4 regions of the Streptomyces sp. BBFR25 genome follow, and region 1 is predicted to be linked to each of the others. Evidence: riboswitches for the same ligand, from Rfam matches in the RefSeq annotation. Region 1 holds a riboswitch; each other region holds the start of a gene.

Region 1 (2,190 bases):
CGCAGCTGGTCGAGGTCTCCGTCGCGGACCATCTTCCAGAACTCGGCGCCGTCGGCCGGATCGCTCAGCGGCAGGTTCACATTGCGCACGCCCGGCAGCTCGACGTCCGGGCCCTCGAGCTTCTGGTCGGCCGCGTTGCGGAAGTCGAAGATCGTGTGCAGGCCCAGCGAGGCCAGGAAAGCGGCGTCCTCACCGGTGGCGTGTGCCAGGTGACCACTGCGGAACAGCACTCCCTGCCGTACCCGCCGCCCGTCCGCGGTCGGCAGTCCGCCCACGTCCCGGAAGTTGCGCACACCGGTCAGCTCGGGTTCGGTCGACGGGACCTGCTGCGTCACGGGGGCTCCTCCCACTCCACCCCGCCGCCGCTGCTCGCCGACGGGCTGGGCTCGACGATACGGCATCTCCGGTGCGCGAAATCGTACTCCGAGGGATATTGCGAGCCGATAAGGCCCTTCTGTCCGAATTGGCGCCTTAATAACAACTGGCCCTGAAATGGCGGAGGGTGGGTGTGGGGCGCGTGAGCAGCGTCATATCCGTGACCGTGCGTGGCCCGTCATGTTCACGTAATTCGGCTGCGCCTCAAGGGTCTTTAAGGAAATCGACGCGACGGAAATCGACGCAGGGTTACCGGTTATTCCCGTAAAGGATCAATCGGAACACCGGTCGCGGGAAACCCTCGCTTGTCCCTGTGCGTCTTGGTCCCTTACGTTCACCACCGATCCGGACGGACGCCTAATCCTGCCGCCGACCGGAGCCCGCACTCATCCACCACCCGTACACGGCAGGAGCGGGGGACCCACAGGTACGACTGCCTGTTCCGGTTCCCGGAACGGCTTGGGGTAAAGCCGCGTTCCGACGCGGCCGGGCATCTCCAGCCCGCACCCGACAGCTCACCTCGCAGGCGCCGGAGAGGAATTCGCCATGCCCGCCAAGGGTAAGCACCGCCGTACCAGGGCCATGCGCCTGACCCGCGCCATCGCCGTCGCCGGAACCGGTGGCGCCGCGCTCGCGCTCCCGCTGATGGGCGCCGCGGCCGCCAACGCCGCCCCCGCGCACTCCGTTTCCGAGCAGGCCGTGCAGTCCGTTCCGACCTCGGCAAAGAAGGCCGCCGCGGAGAAGAACTCCGACTCGCGCACCTACACCGTGAAGAGCGGTGACTACCTTTCGAAGATCGCCGACGAGCAGGACGTCGACGGCGGCTGGAAGAAGCTCTACGCGGACAACCGCGAGGCCGTCGGTTCCGACCCGTCGCTGATCCACCCCGGTCTCGAGCTGTCGATCGGCGGCCAGGCCGCCAAGTCGTCGGCGCCGTCCTCCGCGCAGTCGCAGAAGCCCGCGCAGAAGTCCGCCGAGAAGCCCGCCGCCGAGAAGCCGGCCCAGAAGTCGACGGACGCCGAGAAGGCCTCCTCGGACTCCTCCGACTCCTCGAACACCGGCACCCAGTCCGCCGGCACCACCAGCGGTTACACCTCCCCCGTCGCGGGCGGCACCGTCGGCACCCCGTACCACCAGTCCGGCAGCATGTGGTCCAGCGGCTACCACACCGGCACCGACTTCGTCGTCCCGACCGGCACCTCGCTGAAGGCCGTCGGCGCGGGCACCGTCGTCTCCGCCGGCTGGGGCGGCGCGTACGGCAACCAGGTCGTCATCCAGCTCGCCGACGGCCACTACGCCCAGTACGCCCACCTCTCCTCGCTCTCCGTCTCCGCCGGTCAGTCGGTGACGGCCGGTCAGCAGGTCGGCCTGTCGGGTGCCACCGGCAACGTGACCGGACCGCACCTGCACTTCGAGATCCGCACCACGCCGGACTACGGCTCGGACATCGACCCGATCGCGTTCCTGCGCTCGCACGGCGTCTCCGTCTGACGACCGGTTCCGCGCGGCCCCCGCGCCCCGAAGGCCGGACCCCGATCCCCGGGTCCGGCCTTCGGCGTATCCGGCCGGTCGATGCATCCGCTCTCCGTTGTATTCCGGAATTGACGAACACTTTAGGCGTGGCCTTTCTCACCGCCCGTCAACCCCTTCCTACGGTCGCGTAGGTCACATTCCAAGGTGAATCATGGGCCGATGTGGCAGACGATTCGAAGAGTGACAGCAGAGCAGTGATCGGGTCGTACGTGGCGGTGGGGGACAGCTTCACCGAGGGCGTCGGCGACACCGGCCCCGACGGGGCGTTCGTCGGCTGGGCCG
Region 2 (2,190 bases), 1.2 Mb from region 1:
GGACGCGGGAGACGCCGTAGCGGCGGGCGAGGAGTTCCTCGGTGAGCCGGCTCCCGCGACCGTGTACGCCGGTGACGATGTCGTCCCGGATCGCCGTGCACACCGAATGCGCCGGAATACGCATGAGCGACCTCCCCTTGACCCCCGTGAAATGCCGACGATCGACGTGTGTGGCACGACCCCGGACCGATCAAGCGATATTAAATGCGAAAAGCCCCGGCTCGGGAAGCCGGGGCTTTCGGACGACGCCTGCGTCAGACGTTCACGCCGTGGGAACGGAGGTAGGCGACGGGATCCATGTCCGAGCCGTACTCGGGGCTCGTACGGGCCTCGAAGTGCAGATGCGGCCCGGTGACGTTGCCGGTGGCGCCGGAGAGGCCGATCTGCTGGCCGGGCTCGACCGACTGGCCGACCGAGACGCCGATGGACGACAGGTGCCCGTACTGCGTGTACGTGCCGTCGTGCATCCTGATCACGACCTGGTTGCCGTACGCCCCGCCCCAGCCGGCCTCGACGACGGTGCCGACGCCCACGGCGTGCACGGTCGTACCGCTGGAGGCGTGGAAGTCGATGCCGGTGTGGCTGCCGGAGGACCACAGGGAGCTGCCGGCCTGGTAGGCGGTGGAGACGTACGAGGCGGTGATCGGCGCGACGAAGGTGTTGAGGCGCTTGCGCTCCGCCTCCCGCGCGGCGCGCTCCTTGGCCTCGCGCGCCTCCTTGGCCGCCTCGGCCGCCCGCTCGCGGGCCGCTTCCCGGGCCGCCTCGCGGGCGGCGGCGTCCGCGGCCGCCTGCTGCTGGGCGAGGGCCTGGGCGTCGATCTCGTCGGCTATGGAGTCGCCGATGGCGACGACCGGGGTGAGTCCGCTCTGCTCCACCGCGGGCTCGGCGGCGAGCGCCGGAGCGGCGAGGGTGCCGACGACGCCGGTGGTGGCGAGGGCCGCGACTCCCGCCGCGCGGGCGGTGGTGCGGTGCACCCGGCTGGGACGGCGGTGCTTCCCGGGGGCGCGCGTGAACGCCATGTAGAGGCTTGTCCTTTCCTTCCCTCTCGCCTACCGGGTTAGCTGACGGGTTCGGAGGTGGAAGGTCTCCTACGGACCCCCTCGCGGTGCGCGCGGGCGTCCGATTCACCCCAGGGACTGCGTTGGGTCCCCGGCTCCCCTGGCTCGCGCCGTACGGGGACTCGGCGATGGCTGTCCGGTGCCGCGGGTGCGGCGCACTGCCTGACGAACAGCCCGGAAGACGCTAAACGCGGCTGCGTTCAATTCTCAAACGCAACAGGCGTTTTGTAGCGCACGCCACAGGGCAGACGGGCAACCACTCCCCCAATCCGGACAAACGGCGGCCCTGGTGACACTCCGGTCACCAGGGCCACCGCACGCGCGTGCCGCTACTCGGCCGACACCACGGTGACTTCGCCGATGCCGAGGGCCTCGACGGGCTCCTTGATCTGCGCAGCGTCGCCGACGAGGACCGTCACGAGGCGGTCCACCGGGAAGGCGTTCACGACCGCCGCGGTGGCCTCCACGGTGCCCGTGGCGGCCAGTTGGCGGTAGAGGGTGGCCTGGAAGTCGTCGGACAGGTGCTGCTCGACCTGGTCGGCCAGCGTGTCGGCCACGGCCGCCGCCGTCTCGTACTTCAGCGGCGCCACGCCCACCAGGTTCTGCACGGCCACGTCACGCTCGGCGTCGGTGAGCCCCTCCGCGGCGAGCTTGCGCAGCACCGTCCACAGGTCCTCCAGGGCGGGACCGGTGTTGGGGGTGTCGACGGACCCGCTGATGGCGAGCATCGCGGCGCCCGTGCCGTCCGGCGCGGACCGCAGGACCTGGCCGAACGCCCGTACGCCGTAGGTGTAGCCCTTCTCCTCGCGCAGGACGCGGTCCAGGCGCGAGGTGAGGGTGCCGCCGAGGCAGTACGTGCCGAGCACCTGCGCGGGCCACACGCGGTCGTGCCGGTCGGCGCCGGTGCGGCCGATCAGCAGCTGCGTCTGGACGGCGCCGGGACGGTCCACGATGACGACCCGGCCGCGGTCGTCGGCGGTCACCGGGGGGACGGGGCGCGGCTCGGCGGCCGAGCCGGTCCAGGCGCCCAGGGTGTCGCCGAGCAGCGCGTCCAGGTCGACGCCGGTGAGGTCGCCGACGACCACCGCGGTGGCCGTGGCGGGGCGCACGTGCCGCTCGTAGAAGGCGCGTA
Region 3 (2,190 bases), 2.6 Mb from region 1:
CGGGGCGGGTGCGCGGCACCTGGTGGTGACGGGGCGGCCGGCCCCCCGGGTGCGCCCCCTGCTCGACCGGCTCGGCTGCACGGGACTCGCGGTGTGCGGGCAGGGCGCGCAGGTGTACGACGCCGGGGCGCACCGGATGCTGTGGTCGGTCACCCTGGACCGGGAGCTGGCCGAGACCGCCATCGGCAAGATCGAGGCCGAGGTGGGCCAGGTGCACGCGGCCGTCGACCAGGACGGCGTCGACGGACTGACGCTCATCGAGCCGGGCTATCTGATGCCCCACCCGACGCTGCCCGCGGTGCGCGTCGAGCGGCGCGAGCAGCTGTGGTCCACGCCGATCAGCAAGGTGCTGCTGCGCCACCCCGAGCTGACCGACGACGAACTGGCGACGACGGCGCGCGCGGTGGTCGGTTCCCTCGCGACGGTCACCATGTCCGGGCCCGGCACCGTGGAGCTGCAGCCCTGCGGCATCACCAAGGCGACCGGCCTGGCGCTGGCCGCCGAGCACCTGGGCCTCGGGCGGCGGCGGACGATCGCGTTCGGGGACATGCCCAACGACGTCCCCATGTTCCACTGGGCGGCCCACGGCGTCGCCATGGCCGGTGCCCACCCCGAACTCAAGGCGGTGGCGGACGAGGTCACCACGACGAACGAGGACGACGGCGTGGCCGTCGTCCTCGAGCGGATCTTCGGAACCTCTTAGCCGAGGCTCAGGCGGCGTACGGCTCAGTACGCGCTGAAGACGTTGTCCATCGAGCCGTAGCGGTCGGCCGCGTAGTTGCAGGCGGCGGTGATGTTGGCGACCGGGTCGTACGGGTCCCAGGAGGTGCCGGGCACGTGGTACGCCTGGAAGGTCGGGTCGATCACCTGGAGCAGGCCCTTGGACGGGGTGCCGTTGACGGCGTTGATGTCCCAGTTGTTGATGGCGAGCGGGTTGCCGGAGGACTCCCGCATGATGTTGCGGTGAATGCCCTCGTAGGTCCCGGGGATGCCGTGCTGGGCCATGATGTCGAGCGACTCGCGGATCCAGCCGTCGAGGTTGTCCGGGTACGTCTTGGCCGCCGTGGTGGCGGTCGTGGCGGCGGCCGGGGTGGCCGCGGAGGCGGTGGTGGCGCCGATGAGCGGCAGCGCGAGCACCGCGGCACCGGTCCCTGCCACCGCGAGCTTGCGGGCGAGGCGGCCGGTGCGGGCGTGACGGTTCTGACCGTTGGCAGACATGTGTCCCTCTCCTTACGCCTACGAGGTGAGCTGTCGGGTTCGGGCGGGGAGGTGCCCGGCCGCGCCCTGACGGGTACGGCTTCACCCCGAGCCACTCCGGTGGTGACCGGTGCGGCGACTTACCTGGGTCCCCCGCTCCTGCCGGCGAGTGTGTTGGGTGGATGACTGTGCGACGGGCGGTGGCAGGATTCGGCGTCCGCCCGACAGGCCGGGAACGTATGCGAGAGCACATGTCCGGAACAAGTGCAGGAATCACCCCAAGTGCCTGTTGACCTTGTTCTGAGGTGTTTGAGGCTCTTGATCCTTTGCTGTTGCCAAGCCCCAACTGGCTTGCGGGGCAAAGGGAGGGCACAGGTTCGGGCGGGGTTGCCCGGAGAGGGCCCGGAGTGAGCCAACTCACTGGCGTCAACAAGCATGGCAAAACGGGCATTCATCCCAACCGTGCCCCAACCGACCGTCGGTGGGGACGGCTTCGGGTGTCGAGCGGCGAGAGGAGGGAATCGGGGTGGGGGAGCGGATGGCTGGGCCGGCGTCTGCCGCGGGCGGCGCGGGGGTGTCCGTGCGGGCGTGCGTGTCGATCGGGTGACGTTCTCGAAGTGCGGGCCGTTGGGAGGAGTGGTGGGATCTTCGTCGGCGGCTTCCGGCCCGTCCGCCCTCCGGGTCCGGCTCACCCCTCTGGCGATATCAATCAAAATCTGCTCATATCACCTGATCAAAAACATACCGTTCATGATCCGATACCGACCAGCCTGTAACGGTGGGCGCTAGCGGTGATCGAAACGTGACCGGATACGCTGACTTGAGTGGTGGCAGCGACCTATCGACAAACCAGGTAATCGCCAGTAGACACCAGCAGACAGGAGACCCCTCGTGACCGTCGTCGGGCCGTTCGGGCTGAGCGTGCGGGACCAGGCTCTGGAAGCCGATGTCCAGGCCGGATTGGTTGCTGTCGAGGAAGGGTTGCTTGAGGCA
Region 4 (2,190 bases), 6.0 Mb from region 1:
ATCCGTCACTCTGCCGAGCGATCCCGCCTCGGTGGCCGCCGCGCGGACCTATGTGGTCGGCACCCTGGCGGAATGGGGGTTGCCGCTCGACGCCGACCTGTCCGAGACCGTGCGGCTCATCGTCTCCGAACTGGCGACCAACGCGGTCCAGCACACGTTCGGGCAGTCGCCCACCTTCACGGTGGACCTCGTCCTCGACCGCGACGAGCGGCTGCGTCTCGGCGTCACCGACAGCCACCCGCGCTTCCCCAAGCGGCTGCCCGCCGCCGTTCAGCAGGACAACGGGCGGGGCATGGTGATCATCCGCTGGCTGACCGCCGAGTGCGGCGGCAGGCTGAGGGTCCGGCCCACGCGCGAGGGGGGCAAGACCGTCTCCATCGAGCTGCCCTGGTCACCCCCGAGCGGGCCGGAGGCACCCGCGGGAGTGACGGCGGGGCAGAACGCCGTCACTCCCGCGGGCGGGCTACTTGACCCGGCCGTACCAGACGCTTGAGGTCCAGATCTTCTGCAGCCGCACCACGTCCCCGGTCTTCGGGGCGTGCCAGAGTCTGCCCTTCCCGGCGTAGATGCCCACGTGGTAGACGCTCCGACCGGAGTGGAAGAACACGAGGTCACCCACCTTGCGTTTCTTGGCGGAGATGTGGCGGGTCTTGTTGTACTGCTGTGCCGCGGTGCGTGGCAGCTTCTTGCCGGCCTTCTTGAACGAGTACAGCGTCAGGCCGGAGCAGTCGAACCGATGGGGTCCGATGGCGCCCCAGCGGTACGGGGAGCCCTGCTTGGAAGCGGCGATCTTGAGGGCCTTCGTCGCATGGCTCGCCGCGGCCGCCTCGGAGGCGGCACCGGGGACCACGACGGAGCCGCCCACGGCGGCGAGGGTGAGGGCCGAGGCCGTACCGGCACGAGCCATCAGCGACGGGACACGATTGAGCGCGGACATGCGCAACCCTTCGTCAGCCGCCTGTGAAGGATGACCTGTCGGATTCGGGCTGGCGAAGTTGCCCGGCCGCACGAGTGCGGCTTCACCCCAAGGACCGCTCGGTCCGGCACCTCTCGCGGAGGCGGCCGTGCCGGCGACCCGTCGTGCTCGGGTCCTCCACTCCTGCCGATCCACTTCCTCGCGACCGGTCGTCCGGACGGCGGCAGGACTCGGCGTCCGCCCGGACCGCCCCGCCGCGGCGGCGGGGGCTTGTCGTCGTGACGGATCCTGTCCCGCCCGAAGGGAAAATCCCAACGGAACGTGCCCTTTGTGTTGTTACATCCCACTCACCCGTTCGGGTCGCCCCTTCGTGTTCGACGGGCCGCCGGGCACGGCGGCGGCGCCGGGACCAGCGGCGGAGCGGTGCGGGGGACCGGCTGGACGCGGGGCGCCGCAACTTCGGCCGGTCAGCAATCGGAGGTGTCCCTACGCCGAAAGGGGGTACGCCGTTTGGTCCGTTTCGACGCGGGCTTCCTCAACTCCCGGAGCGCGGCGGAAGGCAGACCCGCGCCGTCCGGCGTTCCCCGTCCAGTACGCGCAGCGCCCGGGCGAGGGTGGCGGCGTGCACCTGGGTCTCGCCGCGCCGGTGCATCAGCGCCAGCGCGTCACGCAGCGCCGCCGCCTTGCCCACCAGCGCCTGAGCGGCCCGCAGGCCGCCGTAGGTGTCGCCGTCCCGCCCGGGGTTGATGCGCCCGAGCAGATCGACGACGTCCAGGAAGCGGTCGATGACCTCGGCCTCGGCGCGGGTCAGGGCCGGCAGCGGGGGCAACTCGGGTGGCAGCACGGACGGCTCACCTCGCGCCGGGTGCGGTGGGCGGGGTCCTGCGGGCGGGCACGATCCGGTCCACCAGGCCGTACTCCAGCGCCTGTTGGGCGTCGAGGACCGTTTCCCGCTCGATGTCCGCGCTCACCTGTTCGGGGCTGCGGCCCGTGTGGCGTACCAGGATCTCCTCCAGGCGGGCGCGGACGCGGAGCAATTCGTCGGCGTGGACGACCAGGTCGCTCGCCTGCCCCTCCACCGGTTCGGTGAGCACCGGCTGGTGGATCACCACCCGGGCGCCGGGCAGGACGGCGCGCTTGCCGGGGGTGCCCGCCGCCAGCAGCACCGCGGCGGACGAACCGGCCTGTCCGAGGCAGGTCGTCGCCACGTCGCAGGCGACGTAGCGCATCGTGTCGTAGATCGCCGTCATGGCGGTGAAGGAGCCGCCGGGCGA

What was found. A riboswitch is a leader RNA that binds a small molecule or an ion and turns the genes downstream of it on or off. The one in region 1 is predicted to bind cyclic di-AMP.
Positions count from the first base shown of each region.
Region 2: linked by a shared signal. The riboswitch ahead of ACGH52_RS28780 (M23 family metallopeptidase) and the one ahead of ACGH52_RS33480 (peptidoglycan DD-metalloendopeptidase family protein) in region 1 are both predicted to bind cyclic di-AMP.
Region 3: linked by a shared signal. The riboswitch ahead of ACGH52_RS22500 (transglycosylase SLT domain-containing protein) and the one ahead of ACGH52_RS33480 (peptidoglycan DD-metalloendopeptidase family protein) in region 1 are both predicted to bind cyclic di-AMP.
Region 4: linked by a shared signal. The riboswitch ahead of ACGH52_RS06720 (C40 family peptidase) and the one ahead of ACGH52_RS33480 (peptidoglycan DD-metalloendopeptidase family protein) in region 1 are both predicted to bind cyclic di-AMP.

Region 1 covers NZ_CP172447.1:7,482,689-7,484,878, forward strand. Annotated here, with positions in the region: gene ACGH52_RS33475 (tyrosine-protein phosphatase) at 1-335, opposite strand, end outside; cyclic di-AMP (ydaO/yuaA leader) riboswitch at 760-917, shown strand; gene ACGH52_RS33480 (peptidoglycan DD-metalloendopeptidase family protein) at 922-1,866, shown strand; gene ACGH52_RS33485 (SGNH/GDSL hydrolase family protein) at 2,103-2,190, shown strand, end outside.
Region 2 covers NZ_CP172447.1:6,304,213-6,306,402, reverse strand. Annotated here, with positions in the region: gene ACGH52_RS28785 (GntR family transcriptional regulator) at 1-124, opposite strand, end outside; gene ACGH52_RS28780 (M23 family metallopeptidase) at 255-1,019, opposite strand; cyclic di-AMP (ydaO/yuaA leader) riboswitch at 1,032-1,196, opposite strand; gene ACGH52_RS28775 (pitrilysin family protein) at 1,388-2,190, opposite strand, start outside.
Region 3 covers NZ_CP172447.1:4,917,868-4,920,057, forward strand. Annotated here, with positions in the region: gene ACGH52_RS22495 (HAD family hydrolase) at 1-703, shown strand, start outside; gene ACGH52_RS22500 (transglycosylase SLT domain-containing protein) at 727-1,218, opposite strand; cyclic di-AMP (ydaO/yuaA leader) riboswitch at 1,220-1,375, opposite strand; gene ACGH52_RS22505 (polyprenyl synthetase family protein) at 2,089-2,190, shown strand, end outside.
Region 4 covers NZ_CP172447.1:1,512,488-1,514,677, reverse strand. Annotated here, with positions in the region: gene ACGH52_RS06725 (ATP-binding protein) at 1-493, shown strand, start outside; gene ACGH52_RS06720 (C40 family peptidase) at 464-937, opposite strand; cyclic di-AMP (ydaO/yuaA leader) riboswitch at 941-1,074, opposite strand; gene ACGH52_RS06715 (hypothetical protein) at 1,452-1,760, opposite strand; gene ACGH52_RS06710 (ATP-dependent Clp protease proteolytic subunit) at 1,768-2,190, opposite strand, start outside.